DNA from 3 places in the Streptococcus sp. HMSC072C09 genome. Region 2 is predicted to be linked to each of the others. Evidence: predicted binding sites of a transcription regulator. Region 2 holds the regulator's gene; each other region holds the start of a gene.
The links. Region 2 encodes Rex, which represses fermentation and respiration genes when NADH is low (regulators of the CRP and FNR family bind a similar motif). Its sites were predicted from a motif close to TTGTGAANTANTTCACAA; they were not measured.
Positions count from the first base shown of each region.

Region 1 (2,271 bases), on a different contig from region 2:
GACAACCGTTTGGTCGAAATCGTTGAAATCCCAGAAAACAAATTCTTTGTTGCTTGCCAATACCACCCAGAATTGTCAAGCCGTCCAAACCGCCCAGAAGGACTTTACACAGCCTTTATCACAGCGGCAGTTGAAAACCATGATAGCAAATAAAAATCAAGGGAGCAGGTCCTTCGACCTGCTCCCTTTTTGTGAAAAAATGACAAACTCTGAAAAAAGTTTGAAAAAAATCTTGACAAAAAAGTCGTTGATTGATATACTAGTAAAGTACTCAATCGCGGGGATGGCGGAATTGGCAGACGCGCAGGACTAAGGATCCTGTGACCGCTTTAGGTCGTGAGGGTTCAAGTCCCTCTCTCCGCATCGGATCAAGATAGCTTCTGCTATCTTTTTTTGTTTTCAAATATCTTTGTGGTAGAATAGGTATGAGATGAGGTGAGAACATGAAGAAGAAGTATCTGGTTTTGGTCGATGGCCTCTTTGCACTATTGGGAAGTGCCATTAATTTTTTCGGTCCTATCCTGATTTTAGCGATGGGGATAGGCGCATACAAATATACCTTTAGATACTTTATCGCCTTAAACATATGGAATGTTTTCATTTTTCTAATTGCGATGGCGTCTCAGTATCTGCTCAGAGATGAAAAAAGAATCAAAAAATGGATTCTTTATCTTTTTCTGATAGCGGGCAGTATTCTCTTTCTTGCGTCAATCCTTGCTGTGGGTGAGAATATTCCCGTTCTTGAGGGTTTGGTAAACGAACTTCTTGGGAAAATGTTTACTGACAGTCAGTTATTTGCTGCTTATTTCTATTCTCAATGGGTTGCAGCGGTATCCTTTGTGATTTGCGGGATTGCTTTTCTCCTTTCGTTAAAAAATTTTAAAGAGAAAGATTGAAAGGGGCTTAAGCTCCTTTTTTGCTTTTTGAATAGGATGGAAGTCTTAGGAGGGAGAGGGTTCCTCCTCATTTATCGTAAGAAATCGCTTAAAGCTACAGGAAAAGCTAGCAATTTCATCTAAAAAGTGATAAAATAAACAATGTAAGTGGGATTAACCCCACAAAAATTTATAGGAGGCCTATAACAAATGGCAATCGTTTCAGCAGAAAAATTTGTCCAAGCAGCTCGTGACAATGGTTATGCAGTTGGTGGATTTAACACAAACAACCTTGAGTGGACTCAAGCTATCTTGCGTGCAGCAGAAGCTAAGAAAGCTCCAGTACTTATCCAAACTTCTATGGGTGCTGCTAAATACATGGGTGGTTACAAAGTATGTAAAGCCCTTATTGAAAACCTTGTAGAATCAATGGGTATTACTGTACCAGTTGCTATTCACCTTGACCATGGTCACTACGACGATGCTCTTGAATGTATCGAAGCTGGTTACACTTCAATCATGTTTGACGGTTCACACCTTCCAGTTGAAGAAAACCTTAAATTGGCGAAAGATGTCGTTGAAAAAGCTCATGCTAAAGGTATCTCAGTAGAAGCTGAAGTTGGTACTATCGGTGGTGAAGAAGACGGTATCATCGGTGACGGTGAATTGGCACCAATCGAAGACGCTAAAGCAATGGTTGCTACAGGAATCGACTTCTTGGCTGCAGGTATCGGTAACATCCACGGTCCTTACCCAGCAAACTGGAAAGGTCTTCACCTTGACCACTTGCAAAAATTGACTGAAGCTGTTCCAGGATTCCCAATCGTATTGCACGGTGGATCAGGTATCCCTGATGATCAAATCCAAGCAGCGATCAAACTTGGTGTTGCGAAAGTTAACGTGAACACTGAATGCCAAATCGCATTTGCAAATGCTACTCGTCAATTCGTACGTGAATATGATGCAAACGAAGCAGAATACGACAAGAAGAAACTCTTCGACCCACGTAAATTCTTGAAACCAGGTTTCGAAGCAATTACAGCAGCTGTTGAAGAACGTATCGACGTATTCGGTTCAGAAGGCAAAGCTTAATTAAAAACAGGAAAGCAAGGTCTCATGTGGATCTTGTTTTTTTGTATGGAAAAGGTTGCTTCCAGGATTTAATTTTTGTACAATATGCCTATGAAAAAATTCAAACTGTGGAGCTGGATCATTTTTGTTGTTCTTATCCTTTTTCTAGGAGGTACATTTGGTTTTCACCAACTTAGTTTGCAAAAAGAAAGTAAGCTTCTCACTCCTATCGGTAAAGAGGTCACGGTCAACGGACATCGAATGAATGTCTCTGTTAAAGGAGAAGGACCTCAAACAATCGTTTTTCTTTCCGGTGCAGGTATCG
Region 1 covers NZ_KV811500.1:228,558-230,828, forward strand. The annotation lists gene HMPREF2893_RS05525 (CTP synthase) at 1-153, shown strand, start outside; tRNA gene HMPREF2893_RS05530 (tRNA-Leu) at 278-363, shown strand; gene HMPREF2893_RS05535 (hypothetical protein) at 444-896, shown strand; gene HMPREF2893_RS05540 (class II fructose-bisphosphate aldolase) at 1,086-1,967, shown strand; gene HMPREF2893_RS05545 (alpha/beta fold hydrolase) at 2,052-2,271, shown strand, end outside.
Region 1: the regulator Rex is predicted to act here: its motif matches at 1,021-1,038, upstream of HMPREF2893_RS05540 (class II fructose-bisphosphate aldolase).

Region 2 (2,271 bases):
GGACTTCGCCTGGTTAATATCTTTAAAAATCCGGAAAATGACATTATCCAACAAAAATTCTATTTCTTAATGGATAGTCTTGTCGAAAGAGAAATTTTCAACAAAACAGAGGCCTAATATGGTAACCCTAACTTATATCGACGCTTACCAAGTAGAACGAACGACTACTTATCCCGACCTTGCAGCCTGCATTCTAGCTTTTTCAGGCTGTGTAACCTTGCCTGACTCTTACTCAATCGTATCCATTGAATACAAGGGGGAAAAGCTCCCCTATACAGGGCGAGTCGATGGACTCTATGCTTTTTTGAAAAAGGTAGAACAAGCTGAAAACTAAGCTGATGCTGATGGAACTCTCCCATCGCCATCAGCTTTTTCTTTAGACAAAAATATTTTTGAAAAACCGCCCTAGATAGTTGATTTTTTCACAATCTTCCTATACAATAAGGGGGAAAGGTTGTGATATTGTGAAACATGATAAAAATACTCCAATTCCACGCGCAACAGCAAAACGCTTATCGCTCTACTACCGCATTTTTAAACGCTTTAACTCTGAAAAAATAGAGCGCGCCAATTCCAAGCAAATTGCTGATGCAATTGGGATTGACTCTGCTACCGTTCGCCGAGATTTTTCTTATTTTGGTGAATTAGGAAGACGGGGATTTGGTTATGACGTAAAAAAACTGATGAACTTCTTTGCCGATCTTTTAAATGACAATGCCATTACCAATGTCGCTATTGTGGGGATCGGAAATATGGGAAGTGCGCTTCTCAACTATCGCTTCCATGAACGCAATAAGATGAAAATTGTTATGGCGTTTGATCTAGACGATCATGAACTGATTAATACTAAAAGTAAGGACGGAATTCCTATTTACGGTATTTCCTCTATTAAAGAAAAGCTCAAACAAGAAGGCATTCAAACAGCCATCCTGACTGTTCCAAGCGTCAAGGCTCAAGAAGTAGCTAGCCTTTTGGTAGACGCTGGGGTCAAGGGAATTCTCAGCTTCTCACCAGTGCATCTGACAGTCCCTAAAGATGTCGTCGTCCAATATGTCGATCTCACCAGTGAATTGCAAACACTCCTTTATTTCATGCGAAAAAACGAAGAATAAAGACTTATAGTTTAACAAGAAAAGAGACTGGGACAAAAGTCCTAGCCTCTCAATTATTTTTAGGTTGTCGAGCAAGACGCAGTGGTTGAGTGGGCTCTACTACGCTGATTTCATCAGCTTTTACAGCCCTACTCAACTGTGCGGAGGTGGGACGACGAAATCGAATTCCAACGAATTACCGATTTCTGTCCCACTCTCTTTTTTATACCAAATAATCAGTTTCTTCTCGGTAACTATAATAGTTTTCTTCAGATACAATCAAGTGATCCAATAGGGTTAAGCCCATCACTTCACAGGCCTCTAAGACTCGATGCGTTACTTCATCATCATTTTTACTTGGAAATACGGCACCAGATGGATGATTGTGAGCCAAAATGATGGAGGTTGCCATGTGTTTTAGTGCATAATGCAGGATTTCACGTGGCTCCGCAATACTTCGATTCACGGTTCCAATAAATATGGTCTGTTGATGAATAATTTCATTTTGCGTATTTAAATAGAGGGCAACCAGGTGTTCCTGTTTCTTATGGCCGATTTCCTGTTGAATTTTATGGGCCAATTTCTGACTGCTCATGATCTGTTCAGAACTCATTAATTCATCTTTATGAATCCTTCGTCCAAACTCAATCACAGCCTGAAGTTCGATGGCCTTCACCCGGCCAATGCCAGAGATTTCCTGTAGCTCCTCTAGGGTTAATTGACTTAACTCCTTTAAACTATTAACCGAACTCAAAAGCCCTTGTGCAATCTCATAAACGCTTTTTTGCTTATTGCCTGTCCGTAAGAGAATGGATAACAATTCTTGATGACTCAGCTTATCCACCCCTTCAGAAACCAAACGTTCTCTAGGAAGCAAAGATGGTTCAATAAATGATATGTCGTACATAATTTCCTCCTCACTTATTAATTCGTAATAAATGGAGAAAACGACGATCTTTCATTATTTACTGGCAATTTCTTGTTTCAAATCATCTAACACTAAGACTTCATCTTTATTAAAGCGGATCTGGTAACCTGTTTGAACTTGCTCAAGCTCCTTTAAAAACTGTTGAATTTCACAGCGGATCAAGTACTCCTGACTCTGAGGAATGGCCTCTAAAGCTTGGTAGACCTGCTCTACTTCGTAGATTCCTTTCGTAATTAAACCATTTCGTGGAAA
Region 2 covers NZ_KV811488.1:41,871-44,141, reverse strand. The annotation lists gene HMPREF2893_RS02600 (DUF1831 domain-containing protein) at 1-117, shown strand, start outside; gene HMPREF2893_RS02595 (DUF4649 family protein) at 119-334, shown strand; gene HMPREF2893_RS02590 (redox-sensing transcriptional repressor Rex) at 465-1,112, shown strand; gene radC (RadC family protein) at 1,315-1,998, opposite strand; gene HMPREF2893_RS02580 (porphobilinogen deaminase) at 2,053-2,271, opposite strand, start outside.

Region 3 (2,271 bases), on a different contig from region 2:
AGACTTTGACAGCATCTTCCACTGGACGTTTTTGAACGACAGGAACGACCAAGCCTTCTGCACCAAATTGGAAAGCTTCTTCTAAATCTTTACGAGTTCCTACAAGAGAACCAATGACTTGGATACCATCTAATACAGTTTTCACAATGCTGAGGTCCATCATTTCAGAAGGAAGACCAACTGCGACCACGCGGCCACCTGCACGAACAGAATCTACTGCTTGGTTGAAAGCTACTTTAGAAACAGCTGTTACGACAGCAGAGTGAGCTCCACCATTTGTTTTTTCTTTGATCAATCCTGGGACATCTTCAACTTCGCGACCGTTGATGACAAAGTCTGCACCAACTTCTTTCGCCAATTCTAGTTTATCATTGTTGATATCGACAGCGATGACATGTGCGTTGAAGACTTTCTTAGCATATTGAACAGCCAAGTTTCCTAGTCCACCAGCTCCATAGATAACGATCCATTGTCCTGGTTCAGCTTTGGCTTCTTTGATGGCTTTGTAAGTTGTAACACCTGCACAGGTAATAGAAGAAGCTTGGGCTGGATCTAATCCTTCAGGTACTTTCACTGCGTAATCTGCAGTAACGATACATTGTTCAGCCATTCCTCCATCAACAGAGTAACCAGCATTTTTTACAGTACGGCAAAGAGTTTCACGACCAGTTGTACAGTATTCACAAGTTCCACATCCTTCGAAGAACCATGCGACACTGACACGATCCCCAACTTTTAGGCTCTTGACATCTGGAGCAACTTCTTTAACAATACCGATTCCTTCGTGTCCAAGAACACGGCCTGGAACTTTACCGAAGTCCCCGTGAGCAACGTGCAAGTCAGTGTGGCAGACACCACAGTATTCGATTTGAACAAGTGCTTCCCCTGTTTCAAGTGGACGCATGTCTTTGTTTGCAACGATTTCAACACCAGTACCTTCTGGATTAACAACAACAGCTTTCATTTTGTTCCTCCTTAAGTGAACGAGAAGCGATTTAGCATTTTTTGAAAGCGCTTCTTTAATAACTATGTTAATAATATCACAAACTTATCTATTGAACAATAAAAAAATGGAAAAAAAGGAGGGTATTGATTAACCGATTAAGTATTTGGCGAAGAAAAAGACATGAGGGGATAACTCATGTCTGTTCCTATTATAAGAATAATTGAATGAGTTGGCGCGCTACACCGTCTTCGTTATTGGTGAAATCTGTGATGGAGTCTGCATATGGGAGAAGGACGGAGCTGGCATTTTTCATAGCGTATCCATGACCAGCGAGAGCTAGCATGTCGGTATCGTTGTGCTCGTCTCCAAAGGCAATCAAATCCTTCTGATCCATATTGAGTTTATCCAGAAGGTAGGTCAGAGCAGAAGCTTTGGTCACATTTTTTGGATTGCATTCCAGAATATTTAAGGGACCACCCCAAGTATTGATAGACAGATTGTAGTCATAATGCCGATTCATTTCATCTGCCAGAGCATATTTGTCTTCCGCTTTCGTTTGAAAGAGGATACAGTTTGGGTCGCTCGTTACCCGTTTGGGATTGAATTGATTTTCTGGTTGGAAAGATTCAATACCGAATAGTTTAGGATCTGCAACGTGCTCATTTGGATCGGTAATAAAGAATTTATTGCGGTATTCGCCAGCGATAAAGTCCGCTTGGATGGTGTCTCGGTTAGCGACCATATCTAACAGGTATTTTTTATCTAAAGTCAAACATTGTTCATCCGCCCATTTTTTCTCAGGGAGATGCGTTAGGGAGCCGTTAAAATTGATCATCGGAGTATCTAGCTCTAGCTGTTTGTAATAGGTGTGCGCCATACGGTAGGGGCGGCCTGTTGTAATAATAACTTTATGGCCAAGAGCACTAATTTTTTTAATCGTATCAATAGTAAAGTCGCTCAATTTGCTTTCGGAATTTAAGAGGGTGCCGTCTAAATCTAGAGCGATCATCTTTTTATGCATAATTCAGTTCCTTTCGAGAAGAATGAGACCATTATATCAGAAAAATCGGAAAAGCGCTCAAAAATCGAGAAGAGAAGTAGGATTTCTTGAAAGGCGAAAGATCTTTTGGTAAAATAGAAATAACGTTCGCAAATTGATTGGGAGCGAGAATGATGAAAAAGGAGTTTATTCTGAAATGGATAAGTTTTTTAAACTTTCAGAACATGGAACCACTGTTCGAACAGAGGTTCTTGCTGGTTTGACAACCTTTTTTGCGATGAGTTATATCCTCTTCGTAAATCCGCAAATGTTGTCACAAACAGGT
Region 3 covers NZ_KV811496.1:71,650-73,920, reverse strand. The annotation lists gene adhP (alcohol dehydrogenase AdhP) at 1-964, opposite strand, end outside; gene HMPREF2893_RS04275 (Cof-type HAD-IIB family hydrolase) at 1,155-1,967, opposite strand; gene HMPREF2893_RS04270 (NCS2 family permease) at 2,143-2,271, shown strand, end outside.
Region 3: the regulator Rex is predicted to act here: its motif matches at 1,029-1,046, upstream of adhP (alcohol dehydrogenase AdhP).